Regions from separate parts of the Sideroxydans sp. CL21 genome, predicted to be linked through region 2. Evidence: riboswitches for the same ligand, from Rfam matches in the RefSeq annotation. Region 2 holds a riboswitch; the other holds the start of a gene.
The links. A riboswitch is a leader RNA that binds a small molecule or an ion and turns the genes downstream of it on or off. The one in region 2 is predicted to bind cyclic di-GMP.

Region 1 (7,308 bases), 740 kb from region 2:
GACTGCGACGACTGGCAGTCCGGATACAGTGCTCAGCCGCCCCTGGATCAGGTCGGTCACAAAAATATCCGGCACAAAATAGATCGAGGCAGTTGTGTCGCGTAATCCATCCAGCAAGGACATGATGCGCGGCTGGGTAGACATGGGCATTGACAGGTAGATCAGCGGAATTTTGTTTTCATTGACGAACTGGGGCAGCTCGCGGATTTTGCCCAGGACGGAACGTTCGTAGGGATGAGCCAGACGGCTGACAACGCGGTCATCGAAAAACCCAAGTATCCTGATGTTCGAATACGGATCTTCTTTTAGGCGCTGTGCCAGTTCCATGCTCTGTTCATTGACGCCGACCACGACGGCATATTTGATTTCCCCCTGAAGCTTCAGGATAGATGGCGCGACCTGACGTACCAGAAGCTGAACCGCGATTTGGCTTGCGGGTGCCAACCAGAACCAGGCAATGAGGATATCGGTATCAAAATATGACAGATAGTGGCTGGCGTAACCGAAGAATGCCAACAAACCGACCTTGACCACCCAATCGAACAAGACATGGCTGATCTTGCGCAGCATTGGCAAATGCAGTTGCGCATCGCCGGGGAAACTGATCGCGAACATCAACAGCGAAAGAATAAAATAGGGCGGTGTCAACTCTGTATTGTGTATCAGTACAAGGAAATAGAGCGTAACGATGGCAGTCAAAGGATCGATGAACGCCCCGACCAGGTTCAACAGACTTGACCGGTCGATGGTAATGGAGGCGGTTCGCCGGAAAGAAGGGGGTGCTTTAGTTTGAGTCGTCATGATTTCCAGAGTTGAACATTACTGAGACACAAAAATAATTACGCAATCTCAAGTGAAACATCTCGTGTAGCCGACATTTGCCGATTCAGCCGCCACCGGAAAAAAAGAAATATGGATAAAAGCGACTTTGGAACCGGGAGCGCAATCTTCCACGAAGAATGTTACGTTTTTGTGGAGTAAGCCAAGTTGTTTGAAGATTACAGACTGCAGCGCAAACAGGGAGCGGACTGCGTCGTATTTGAAATATTGATTACAGCGGCGTGTCAATGCAACGTATCGCCACTTCAAGCGAGATAATCCATCCGGTGTTTCCGGCACGGCGAAACGCAACACGTAGAGTCCATTGATGCGAAAAGGACTAGTCGCGGTTATGTATTTGTCACAAAGAATTAATTTGTATGACATTCAAGAAAAATAGAATCGCACGCTGTGTAAAAAAACCTGTTAACGATCCAGTTCAATAATTATTTAGGTCCATCTTCCGGGTGAAATATGAAGATCAGGCAATTGGCATGTCCTTCAGTATTGATATTGTTTTCTCTGGCTTCAAGTGTGCCCGCTTTTGCAACGACATACGACGACTTGAATCTCATATCGGCGGCAGGCCGTGGCGATCTTAGAATATTCAAGATGATGCTGGACATGGGTGCGAATCCGAACGCGCTCGACCATGGCCAAAATTCGGCGATCCTGATGGCGGCCTATCACAGCAAACGCGATATGGTGCGCAGACTCATCGAGTTGCACGCAGACGTCAATGTATTGGGAAGTATCGGGTTTACGCCGCTTGGTGCCGCGGCGATGCGCGGGGATGCCGGGATCGTCAGGATGTTGATCGAAGCCGGCGCGCGCCTGAACGTGCATGACTATGAGGGAGAAACGCCGCTGTTGAGAGCCATACGTGCCCAACGCGACGAGAACCTGAAAATTCTCCTTGATGCGGGTGCCAGAACGGATATTGCCAATAACACGGGCGAAACACCGTTGATGGTTGCGGCACAGCTCGGGCGTCTGGATTATGTCGAAACCCTGCTTGCCGAAAAAGCTTATGCCAGTACAAGGAATCCGGATGGCAACACGGCCTTGTATTACGCCATTTTCGAAGGGCACGACGATGTTGCGAAACGACTGATCCGGGCCGGAACGGTCGTCGAAGGTTTGAATAATGGCTACACGCTCTTGCATTGGGCAAAGGCCATGGACAGAAAAGATATCGTGCCGCTTCTTGTGCAGGCAGGGGCAGTCAATTGATGCTCGCTTGCCAAAGCGCATTAACCAGGAGAAACCACAGAACAAATGAACCGATCTAGAGATGACATTATGCTGGTAGGAGAAGAGCCGTCGCGGCTGGCTTCAGTGGTCGATAGCTCCTTGCGCGTATCGAACGAGCAGCAATTCTTTTCCTGGGTTCAGGGAGAATTGCAGTATTTGCTGTCGCACGAAATCCTGATCTGCGGAATTGCTTCCGGCGCGGATTCGAAGATGCGATGTTATCGATTCTCAAGCACTCGCTACTTCCGGCTGGAACACTTTAATGCCGTGTGCGATCCGGTGAACGGCTTGTTCACACAGATGATGTCGCTAACGCGCAAGACCGGCGGGCCCTGTTTGTTGGGGCCCGGCATTTCCATCGGCGGTTGCGATGAGGCATGGTTGCCGTTGCTCGAAAGCAGCGAATTGCGCAATGTCGCCGCCTATGGACAGCGCGGCACGGACGGTCAGCTGAAGAGCTATTTCTGTTTTGCCCGTATCGGTGAAGAACTCTGTCCTCGCATCATGTATATCCTCGAGGTACTGGCACCCATTCTGGAATCGACATTCTCCCGTGTGGTGTCTCATCAGGGATTCAAAACCCAGGCATATTTTCCAAATGCCATGCTGTTGAGCAAACGCGAAACAGAGGTGCTGCACTTTCTGATGGCGGGAAAATCCAATCAGGTTATAGCGGAAGAACTTTTTCTCAGTCCGTTGACGGTCAAGAATCATGTGCAGAACATCATGAAAAAACTCAGAGTAAAAACGCGCGGCCATGCCGTCACCATTGGTTTGAAAATGGGCCTTTTAATATCGAAAAATGAAATCCAGGGAGAAAGCAATGTCTGAATTGGCCCGTATCGCAAGCGTATTGATCATGTTGTCCGTAATGTACAGCGCCTGTGGCGGCGAACAAGAGATCAGAAAGGCCATTACGGAAAATGCGCCGGACATCAAGATCGTCTCCATCTCCAAATCGCCCTATGCCGGTCTGTATCAGGTTGTCGCCAACGGCTACAGCATTTTCTATACCGATGAAAAGGGCGAAGTCGGATTTTTCGGCAATGTGGTGGATCTCAAAAATCGACAGAACCTGACCCAGCAGGAAAAGGACAAGATCACTGTGATCGATTTTTCAAAATTGCCGCTCGATAAAGCCATCGTCAGGGTCAAAGGCAACGGTACGCGCAAACTCGCCCTGTTTTCCGATCCCGAGTGTCCGTATTGCCAGGGACTCGAAAAACAACTGGAAGGCGTGAACGACGTCACCATCTACACATTTCTGTTGCCGCTCGCCGAACTGCATCCGGGCGCCATGCGCAAAGCGGAATTGATCTGGTGCGCCAAAGACAGAGCCAAGGCCTGGAACGACATGTTGTTGCTGCAAAAGGAACCCGAAGGCAGCAACACAGACTGTCAGACGCCGATCAAGGATATCGCCGAGATCGCCACAAAAAACTGGATCACCGGCACGCCAGGCATCGTTTTCAGCAACGGCAAATTGCTGTTTGGAAATCAGCCGACCGATAAAATCGCCAAGATGCTGGATGCGTCAGCGCCGCAACCTTAGATATTAGGTTGATCAAGGAAACGCTGAACAAGTTCCCTCTCCTACTGGGAGAGGGTTAGGGTGAGGGATAGCTCGTTGAATTTTCACCCTCATCCCAACCTTCTCCCGGGGGAGAAGGAGCGGCTGCGTCCTCTCCCGCTGGGAGAGGATTGAGGAGAGGGTGCCGGTGTCCAGTCGATTGAACCCAAATAGTTCATTAGACCGTCATTCCGGCCCTTCGATAAACTCAGGACAGGCTCACCTCTGGTCAGGCCGGAATCCAGTCATAAAGACATGCCGCGAAGCCGACAAAACCATGATGTTGCTTCACTTGACCGAAGGTCAGCCTGTCCTGAGCCTGTCGAAGGGTGGGAATTTTTTAATCATCTGGATTCCGGCCTGCGCCGGAGTGACGCAGATTTTGCTAATGGACTATTTGAGTTGAAATCACCGGCCCCGGACTATGCCGGACTTCAATCGGCCGGATCAATTAGGCCGGATCAACCGATAAGCCGAGGACTAGCATGTCGTTGAAGCACACGCCTTTATATTGCCGCAGCGCGGGCTTCACCTACATCGGCCTGCTGATTCTGGTCGCCATCATGGGCGTGACGCTCGCCACGATCGGCACTTTCTGGAAGACAGCGCAGCAGCGTGCCAAGGAACAGCAACTGCTGTTCATCGGCAACCAGTTCAGCCAGGCGATCACGGCCTACAATCAAAATACGCCCAGCGGAGCGGTACAGTTCCCGAAGAAGCTCGAAGATTTAGTGCTGGACAAGCGCTATCTCAACACCACACGTTATCTGCGCAAGATATTTGCCGATCCCATCACCGGCACCAGGCAATGGGGGCTGATCAAAGGCGCGGATGGCGGTATTGTCGGCGTGTATAGCCTGTCCGAAATTGAGCCGATCAAAAAAAACAATTTCGGCAGAGGATGTGAAGCGTTCGCCGGAAAAAAACACTATTCGGAATGGAAATTCGTCTATCACCCCAACGGCAACGCCCTGGCTTCAGCCGCCACGCCCGCTAGTCCGCCACCCGCCAACCCGTTACCACCCGCCTACCAGGTACCACCGGTGCAACCGCTGCCGGCAGGATCCACTGCCGACCCGCGCAAACAAAACTATTGCCAGATCACGTTCAGCACCGATGCGACAATCTGCGCGAATATTGGCGCCAAGTTTGGCGCTGCAGCCGGGGCGACTTGCATGGCGTCGGCCAGGGCACGCAACGCCATCTGCGTGAGCAGCGATGGAGCCGCATCCATGCCCCCTCTGGCAGTTCAATACCAATAACCCGAATCGCGCTGGAATCAACGCGCATCTAAACGTAGCAACGTAAATCCCGCAGTTGAATCGCAACTGCGGAATTTACGTTGACCCCGTATTTTTTTCTCCGATATCAAGCCTACCGATTTTTTCCATTGAGATCTGATTTCTCGTTTCACCGGCACCAATACCTGTCTGTCAGCACCCGAGTGTCACGTTCAATAGTCCGGATGGACTAGTAAAACCTAGTCCGTTCGGACTAGAGAAGATATTTTTTTTGAACATTTCTTTTCATGTTGCCACGCTAATGTGCAACTCGCCTGAAAGCCGTTCAGGCACGCACCAAAATAGTCTGAACGGCTCATGCCAAATGCATTTTCAGACCGAAACTTTGTAATGACCACTCGGTAGATTTGCGGTCGGCTGCACAGGAATGTTGTGGGTCAGTTGTTAAGGCTAAACCCGTTGCGAGGCGGGGGCGGAAAGCCACGGATCTCGACGCAAGTGGAGATGGCCGGGTTGCACATGCAGTAGCGGGCGATGCGTTGTCCGTAACTTGAATGGCTGTGAAACCGCTTGCGGTTTCGGGCTTTCTTAACAGACCTCCCTCATCAGGGAGTTATTGAAAGGGATTTACGATGAAAATGAAAATGAATATGACCGTACTGGCAGGTGCTTTGGCACTGGCTGTTGCTGGTCAGGCAAACGCTACAGCAACTGACACTATCGTCAATGGCGGTACTTTTGCCAACGATCTGGTTCTGTCGGTTTGGGATACAACTGCCAACACTTCCTACACCGGCAATCTGGGTGTCACCATGCAGAGCTTCCTGAATGGCATTACCTTTGGTGGCACAGCCAAGGTTCCCGCTATTTCCGGTGCTTCAACTCAAGGTAACTTCAGCTTTAGCGATGCCACTTTGACCAGCTTCCTGGCCAAAACTACAGATGCTTATGTATGGTCCGTTGCTGCTGTATCTGTGCCTGGGATTGCTTATGGCACCTCTGGTATTCTTAGCACTACTAACAGTGGCACAGCAGCCGTTGCAAATACAACTGCACCGAATTTTACAGCTGCAGCTACAGTTATGAATGGCACATACCTCGCTGATGTCAACACAATGTTGACTGCGGCTCCTGCAGGTACAATTTCCATCACTACTCCGGCAGGTTATGCGGGTGCAGCTTATATGGGTAATTCCGTTGCCAACGGCTTCGCTGGAGCTGTTCCGTTCACCAATACCGCAGCACTCGGCGCAAGCCAAAGCTTCTACTTCGTGACCCCGACACAAAACAGCCGTGGCGCTTATGCCGGTTCTACGAACCTGCAATTCCTGAATTCGACAGGCGCGGCTGCAACATGGACGCTGGGCACAAACGGCGCGTTGTCATACGCCGTAGCTGCAGTTCCGGAACCCGGCGAATGGCTGTTGATGTTGAGCGGTTTGGGATTGCTTGGTTTCATCGCAACACGTCGTCGTAATAACGAAAGCAGCATGACCTTTGCTTAAGGTTGCGTAGCCAGCCCCTGCCTTGAAGTGGAGGCAGGGGTGATGCAAGTGAATAGCACCACTGAATATTTAATTTAATGTCATTCCCAAATTGGAGAAATAAAATGAAATTGAAAGCAATCGCAGCAGTATGCGCCTTGGCCTTTGCCGGCCAGGCATTCGCCGCAGCCCCGACACCCGCTCAAGCTGCTGCCTCAACAAATCAGTTGTTCATCTCCGGTTCTTCTGCCTTGCAGAATACGATCGGCCAGATCGCCAACGGTATTTTCACAGCCGGCACAGTGAGCGTATTTGAAGACGGCTCTGCAACAGTTCCTTCCGGCAACAACTATCGCGCTTATGCCGGTACGTTCTCGGCTGCAGCGGGTGCTGCTCTGGCTGGGCAGACCGGTGTTGTGTATGAAACTGCCAAGGGCGGTTCTATCATGGGTGTGGTTCCCGTGGCTTTGGCTCAAAATGTAAACAGAATCGATCTGACCACTTGCGGCGCAGCCGCTGTGGGCGTTGATTCTGTCACGGGCGCACCGCTGTGGTCTTGTACTGGCGCAGTTGGGGCAGTGCCTGATGCAGGTGTTTCCGACGTAGAGCCAGCCATGTTCGTGGGTATCAACGTACCGGCAGGTACTGCACCGGCTACGCCGGCCATCATCGCTGCGCTGACAGCCCAAGCCACACTGGCTCAGCCAATGTCCATCATTGTTACTCCTAACACCGGCATCACCAACCTCACCAAAGCACAGGTAACCGGCTTGATGGGCGGTTTGTCCACTGACTGGAGCTTCGTTGACGCAACTTACGCAGCAGGTCCCGTTATTGTTTGCAAACGCACTGCCGGGTCGGGTACACAGGCTTCGATCAACGACTTCTTCTTCGGTTTCCCTTGCACTTCATTACCACAAGGTCCTGCATCTTATCTCGC
Region 2 (7,308 bases):
GACCCTGTGCTACGCTTGGGGCAGAACAAAAAAAGATTCAGGGAAGCGACAAGGTGATGTGGGTCCGGCAACAATTGAAATCCCTGTACGAATACTTCGTGCTGTACGGGGGGCTGCTGTTCTTTGCGCTGCTCTGCCTGGCGTGGAGTCTGCCCGCCGGCATACTGCGCCATCTGATGCCGCGGCGCACGGGGGAACGTGTCGGGCAATACGCCATCATGGTCGCGTTCCGTATCTACTTGTCTGTGGTGCGTACCAGCGGTCTGGTGAAGTGCGACCTGACGGCGCTGGATAGCTTGCGCGGCGAGCCGCTCATCATCACCACCAATCATCCGGCACTGATCGACGTCGTGCTCATCGGTTCCCGCCTGCCGCGCATGGTGTGCGTGTTGAAGGCGAACCTGCTGGATAATCCGATGCTCGGGGGCGGCGCCCGCATGGCAGGCTATATTCGCAACGATTCCACCGGCAACCTGATACGCCGTGCGGCGATTGCCACGCGCGAAGGCAGCCAGCTGCTGATCTTTCCGGAAGGAACGCGCACCGTGACGGATCCGGTCAACCCGTTCAAGGGCGGGTTTGGTCTGGTCGCGAAAAAAGCAGGTGTGCCGATCCAGACCGCGTTCATCGAAGCCAGCAGCCCTTTTTTGGGAAAGCACTGGCCGTTATGGAAGAAGCCGGATTTCCCGCTGGTGTATCGTGTGCGTCTAGGCGAACGCTTCGAGGCGACGGGGGATGTAAAGAAATTCGTTAACGATCTGGAAGATTATTACCGCCGCGAAATGCGGGAACAAAAACTCGGAAAGCACGCATGAGCATCACCTCAACCTCGCATCTTGTCCTTATCCCCAGCTACAACACCGGGCCTGCGTTGTATCCCACGGTACGTTCGGCGCGGGAACAATGGTCGCCGGTCTGGGTGGTGGTCGACGGCAGCACGGACGGCAGCGAAGTCGAGTTGCTTCGCATGGCCGGGAGCGATCCCGGTTTGCGTGTGCTGGTGATGAAAGAGAATCACGGCAAAGGCGCGGCGGTGCTGCAAGGCTTGCGCGAGGCGACGCGCATGGGATACACGCATGTGCTGACCATGGATTCTGACGGGCAGCATCCTGCGGAGAAGATACCGGAATTCATGGCCGCATCCATGGCGGATGCCAATGCGCTGGTGCTGGGCGTGCCGGTTTTCGATGCCAGCGCTCCCGCATTGCGCGTGGGGGGGCGCAAGATATCCAACTGGTGGGCGAACCTGGAAACGCTGTGGCAGGGCATAGGCGATTCGTTGTACGGGTTTCGCGTCTACCCGGCCCATTTGCTGATGGGCGTGATGGAAGAGAGTTACTGGATGCGCCACTTCGATTTCGATCCCGAGGCCGCGGTGCGGCTGTGCTGGTGCGGTGCGCGACCGGTCAATATTCCGGCGCCCGTCAAATACCTGCGGGCGGACGAAGGCGGAGTGTCGCACTTCAATTACCTGCGCGACAATGTGCTACTGACCGGAATGCATATAAGGCTATTTGTGGGATTCATTATCCGCTTGCCCCTGTTGATCTGGCGCAAGTGGTCTTGAGGTATCAAGCTCACACTTGCGTCAAACCCGGATGCCGCTTGGGCTTGGCCGGACGACGGTGCGGGCAGGAGCCCTTTCGGGGCTTCCGGATCGATTGCCGAACCGGTAAATCGTTAAAGTCGGTTGCCAAATTGTCGATAAGCATAAGGATGCAGGGGAATTTTTCTTAAAAGTTTGATATAAAGCAGCCTGAATCAAGCAAAAGCAAACCTATTGAAAGATAGGGACGCAAAGTTACCGGTCTAAGGAACCGTCATGGTTCTACGACAGCGGGATTGCCGGTTGCCACGACAGGTCTTCAGTGGCATCCGTTACTTCCTCGTGAACACCGATATATTTGCCGTCCCCGCAAGCCGATAACGAATCCGTTAACGGGAGGGAAGAATGCAAATTCATATAAAAAACAGGGAAGTCGTGATACTCCTGGTCGTGTCCTTGATGGCATTCACGGCCAATCTGCCAGAGAGCGCGATCGGGCATCTGGTTGACCGGAACCTGTTGCTGGCCACATTGGCGGTGACAGTCTTTATCGCACTGTTCCGTTATCTGAAGTTGATGCTGTTCATCACGGTATCGGTATTGGCCATCGGCGCCAACCTGCCGGACCAGCTTGCCGCGCAACTGGGCATCAGCCGGCTCGCGATGATCGTGGCATCGGGCGTACTCGTCGTCATCGCCCTGCTTTACAAGTCGTACCATGCGCGTGCGCTCAACCGCAATGCGGATTATCGGGAAGATGTGGTCTGCTACCGGCATGACACCATTGATTCCAGAAATGATGTCATCACGGCCATTCTCAAGGGAGATGTAGCTGCGCTGCACCAACTGCTGCTTGCCGATGTTGAAATAAATTTCAGTCAGGATGGCCGCGTTCCGATCTATCTTGCGATAGAAAAGGGCTATGCCGATATCGTGCTTTTGCTGCTCTTTTATGGCGCCAAACCTCGGGTAAGGAACAAAGCCGGACAAACGCCTATCGAGTTTGCTTTACTGCACAATAAACCGCGTATTGCGAAGATCATTCATTACGCATCCAGGCAAAATCTTGCCGTGCAGAATCAGGCTGCGTTCCCGAATAAACAGAAGAAGACTGTCGTCCTGTTTGCCGACATTTGCGGAAGCACCGCCCTGTACGACAAGCTGGGAAATGAAACGGCCCTGAATGTGATCACGCGCACACTGAACATCCTGATACAGGAAGTCGCCACCCATAAAGGCACTCTGATCAAGACCATTGGCGACGAAATCATGTGCACATTTCCCAGTGTTGCCGTTGCGACCCAGGCCGCCTGTGCCATGCATTTTGCGATCGATGCGAGGCGCCCGGGCGGCGAACAACCGATTCATGTACGTATCGGCTTCCATTACGGGGAAGTCATCCACAAGGCAAACGATGTGTTCGGGGATACCGTGAACGTTGCCGCCCGTGTGGCGGCGATCACGAGGGCGCGCCAGATCCTGACGACTCAGACAGTCGTCGATGCCTTGCCCTCCGGGTTTGCGGACAAGGTACGCCCCGTAACCCGCGCCGCATTTCACGGCGTGCAGGATTCCCTGGCCGTGTTTCAGGTTCTTTGGGAGCCGGACAATACACTAATGGGCAGGATCGGCGACTCGATATTCCGCAAGCAATATGTGGCCGACAACGACTCGTTCGTCAATATCCAGGCGCTAGACCACCAGTCACTACAGGCCGACCGTCAAGCGCAATGACAGGTCGATCACTGTCGCTTCAATTGCGGCAGCGCTGCAGTGGTCAGGTATATACCCGAGAAGATCAGCACGATGCCGACGTAGTGATAGGTCTGCGGGATCTCGTTCAGGAAAACCGCCGAGAGAATGGTGCCGAAGACCGGCATCAGGTGGATGAACAGGCTGGCCTTGCTGGCGCCGACCTCGCCGACCGCCCGGTTGTAAAAGACGTAGCCGAGGAAGCCGGGGAACAATCCGGTATAGGCAATGCCTGCCAGCGAGCCGGCGTTGAGTTTGATCGTCCTGCCCTGGATCATTTCCCACGCATAGGCCGGCGCAAGGGCGAGCAGGCCGACAACAGTGAAGGCGGCGAGCATCAGCATCGGATGAACGCCGCTCGGGCGCCAATGCAGGCCGATGGTATAGAGCGCCCAGGTGAGTACCGCCACGAGCATCCACAGGTCACCGATATTCAGCGACAGTCCGGTCAGCGTGGCCAGATGGCCATGGGAGACGATGGTCACCACGCCGGACAGCGAGAGCAGGACGCCGAACCATTCGACACCATGCAGCTGCTTCTTCAGGAAGGCCCAGGACAACGCGATGGTGACGACCGGGATAAAGGAATTGAGCAGTACGGCGTTGGTCGCCGTCGTGTATTGCAGGGCGATGTAGGCCAGTGTGTTGTAACTGCCGACCCCGAGCAAGCCGAGAACGAGAATGGCTTTCCAGCCCCGCTTGAGCTGCGGCCATTGGCTACGCAGATGGGGCAACGCCAGCGGCAGGGTGAACGCCAGCGCAATGGTCCAGCGCCAGAAGGCCAGCGAAAGCGGCGGCACGTCGCCGCGGATGGCGCGGCCTATCACCATATTGCCGGACCAGAAGAGGGTGGTCAGTATGAGCAGCAGGTAGGGGTGTTTGAAGCGCGAGAACATGCGACCGTTTACGGTTGGAAAAATGCATTATGCATGAGGAATCGGTTTAAGCAATTGCAGGTGCAGACAAAACATTATTGGGAGCAGGACTGGAAACGCCGGGATAAATGATGATGTGTAGAAGCTCACACTTTATCTGAAACTGGCTGCCAGATTGTTGCAGTCTTTTTGCCGCCTAGCGTCCAAGTAATTGGAGATAGGAATGCCCGAATGCGGATGGTGGCAATTGGCAGAACCTTTTGCGACATTCCACGCTCCGCAAAAGCGGACGTCGATCTTTGCTAAATTTCATAGTTGGTTGGTGCTGGCCTCAATGACTGATCGAGTAAAGATTCAAATTGCCCAATCGGCACTGGTTTCCCAAACAGATACCCTTGGTAAAGCTTGCACCCATTTGCCAGTAGCAATTGCCGCTGAGCTACCGTTTCAACGCCTTCGGCAATGACCTCAAGATTCAGACTATGCGCCATGGCGATGATGGTGCGCACGATTGCCTGATCGCTATTATCCGACACTAGATCTCTAACGAATGACTGATCGATCTTAAGCTGATTAAGCGGCAAACGTTTGAGATATTGCAACGACGAGAATCCAGTGCCGAAGTCGTCCAAAGCGAAGTGGATGCCAATCGCTTTCAGGGCATTCATGGTTGTTACGGTATCTTGAATATTCTCAAGCAGGATACTTTCCGTCGGTTCCAGTTTGAGCAGATTCGGATTGATGGCATGACTTTCCACCGCATCTTGTACCAGTTCCACGAAGTTAGGTCTTTGAAATTGTTTGGCACTTACATTGATGGACAATGTCAGGTGTCGGGTGAGTTCGTCCTGTTGCCAAACCTTGAGCTGGGCACAGGCGGAATCGAGTACCCATTGTCCGATGGGCAATATCTGAAGCGTTTTTTCAGCCAGCGGGATGAATTCTCCGGGAGATATCAAACCCCGTTCAGGGTGTATCCAGCGAATCAATGCCTCGGCGCCGACAGGGCGATACAATTCATCCACTTGAATCTGGTAATGCAATTGAAACTGTTTCAGTTTAAGCGCTTGTTGCAACTCGGCTTCCAATTTAACCTGATCGCTGATTGCCTGCTGCATTTCCACATCAAAGAAACGAAAGGTGTTGCGACCGGCAGCCTTTGCCTGATACATGGCTATGTCGGCTTGCTTTAAAACTTCTTCCACTCCGTCCGTGTGTTTTCCAAACAGGGTGGCACCGATACTGGGAGTATTGTGGTATGCGTGGGTGTCGAATTGATATAGTCGGTTTAGAGTAAAAAGGATCTTATGGACGACAATTTCCGTTTTCGTTGCGGCTTCAAACTCCATTTCGCTTAAGTCTTCAAGCATCACAACGAACTCATCCCCTCCCAATCGGGCAACGGTATCGCCATCGCGGACGCAAGTGGTCAAACGTTCGGCGACTTTCTGCAAAAGCAGATCTCCAACATTGTGCCCAAGAGTATCGTTGAGAGACTTGAAATTATCCAAGTCTATAAAGATGAGTGCGCCTTTCTTTTCGCTTCGCGCACTTGCAGCCAATGCTTGCTGTAGCCGGTCCAACAAAAGACGACGATTGGGTAGGTGAGTAAGCTGATCGTAGAATGCGAGGAGCTGAATATTTTCTTCTGCTTTTTTGCGTGAAGTGATGTCGCGGCAGAATGCAACAAACTGGTTCGATTCCGGAATTAAAGAAATGGACACCTCAATACTAATTGCATGTCCATTCTTATGGCGGTGCTGTGTCTCAAATATATCGTAACCTTGTGCAGCGGCTGTAGCGATATACTTTTTAACTTCGTTGCCTGCTTGTTTCCCGGCTTCAAGTTGAGCGATATTCATGCCTTTTAGCTCATCCAATGCATATCCGCTGATGTCGGAATATGCTTTATTGGCTTCAAGCAAAAATCCCATTGAGTCAACTATCAGGAAACCATCATGCGTGGTTTCCAGTACCGCTTTGTATTTTCTCAAGTCAGCATCCGCATGCTTGCGATCTGTTATGTCGCGGCAGATGCACAGAAATACTTGCTGCGCATCCAATTCGACGAGACGGGCATTGATTTCAACGGGGATGACCGAACCATCTTTGCGAACTCGTGCAGATTCAAAAGTGGCAAGACCTGTTTTTGCTATCTGTTCAATTCTATACGGTATTTTTGGGCCATATTTGGAACTGCTAAATTGAACAAGGGGCTTACCTATGACTTCTTCTCTTGTGTAACCCAAGCGCTCATAATCCAGCCGATTGGCATCAACAATGCGGCCATCCATTGATAGCAGCTCGATACCATCGTTGACTGAATCAAAAATGTAACTGAATTTATTTTTAGCCAGTTCCAGCAAGTTATATGGCTCTTCGATGACCTCGACAACGACAGCGCGGTATATGAACAAGTAAGCGATTACCTTGTAAATATGCCCCAGCACGTTGTAGCCACCGGTCATTGTGGTATAGAGCGTGAAGAAGAACTCGCTCATCGCCAAGGTACACACTGCACCGAACATCAGAACCACTTTGAATGTCTGTGGCCTTCGCATCTTGGAATACAGGATTGCGGCGGTGGCCAGGTTGGTCAAAATAACGATGTATTCAACGTTTTTTTTGAATGGCGTCAGTCCTTGCCCCAGAATGAATGTGTCAGGAAACCAAGTTTGGTGATAAACCACGGCCCAATTTATGATCAATGTCAAAATTAATAATGAGCTGAAAATCAAGTAGCCGGATGCCTTCGAATGTAGCGGTTTCCATTCTCTGATGGATACAACGAGCAGAGCGGTAGCAGCCAGGATTCTTGCTGACAACCAAAAGTTCAGGTGTTTTTGCTGATCGTTCGGAGAGAAGAAATCGGGCATGCTGCCGTAGGACATTGTGTGAGAAAAATCGAGTACACCCACAGAAAAGAACGCACAGGCAAGCAATATAATATTCCCGGAAAGTAGCCTGCCTTTCGAATTCCAGCCGACTGCAAATACCATGATGGACACTATGATGGATACGGTCTCTAAAAGGGTATGCAGAGGAAGGTAATACGGGATGTCTTTAGAATGGGGCCAGGCTGGTAACATCCAGGCCAACAGTTGGATGAATACAAGAACCAGTAATATCTTTGCC

Region 1: it holds a riboswitch for cyclic di-GMP, as region 2 does, so the genes downstream of both, QOY30_RS04995 (PEP-CTERM sorting domain-containing protein) here and QOY30_RS01505 (adenylate/guanylate cyclase domain-containing protein) in region 2, are expected to answer to the same signal.

The regions. Positions count from the first base shown of each region.
Region 1 is NZ_LR699166.1:1,042,168-1,049,475, forward strand. Features, by position in the region: gene QOY30_RS04965 (undecaprenyl-phosphate glucose phosphotransferase) at 1-723, opposite strand, end outside; gene QOY30_RS04970 (hypothetical protein) at 850-1,134, opposite strand; gene QOY30_RS04975 (ankyrin repeat domain-containing protein) at 1,294-2,052, shown strand; gene epsA (XrtB/PEP-CTERM-associated transcriptional regulator EpsA) at 2,098-2,904, shown strand; gene QOY30_RS04985 (DsbC family protein) at 2,897-3,625, shown strand; gene QOY30_RS04990 (type II secretion system protein) at 4,129-4,905, shown strand; cyclic di-GMP riboswitch class I at 5,324-5,405, shown strand; gene QOY30_RS04995 (PEP-CTERM sorting domain-containing protein) at 5,517-6,389, shown strand; gene QOY30_RS05000 (type 2 periplasmic-binding domain-containing protein) at 6,494-7,308, shown strand, end outside.
Region 2 is NZ_LR699166.1:305,234-312,541, forward strand. Features, by position in the region: gene QOY30_RS01495 (lysophospholipid acyltransferase family protein) at 57-815, shown strand; gene QOY30_RS01500 (glycosyltransferase family 2 protein) at 812-1,567, shown strand; cyclic di-GMP riboswitch class I at 1,761-1,850, shown strand; gene QOY30_RS01505 (adenylate/guanylate cyclase domain-containing protein) at 1,952-3,280, shown strand; gene QOY30_RS01510 (DMT family transporter) at 3,289-4,194, opposite strand; gene QOY30_RS01515 (EAL domain-containing protein) at 4,476-7,308, opposite strand, start outside.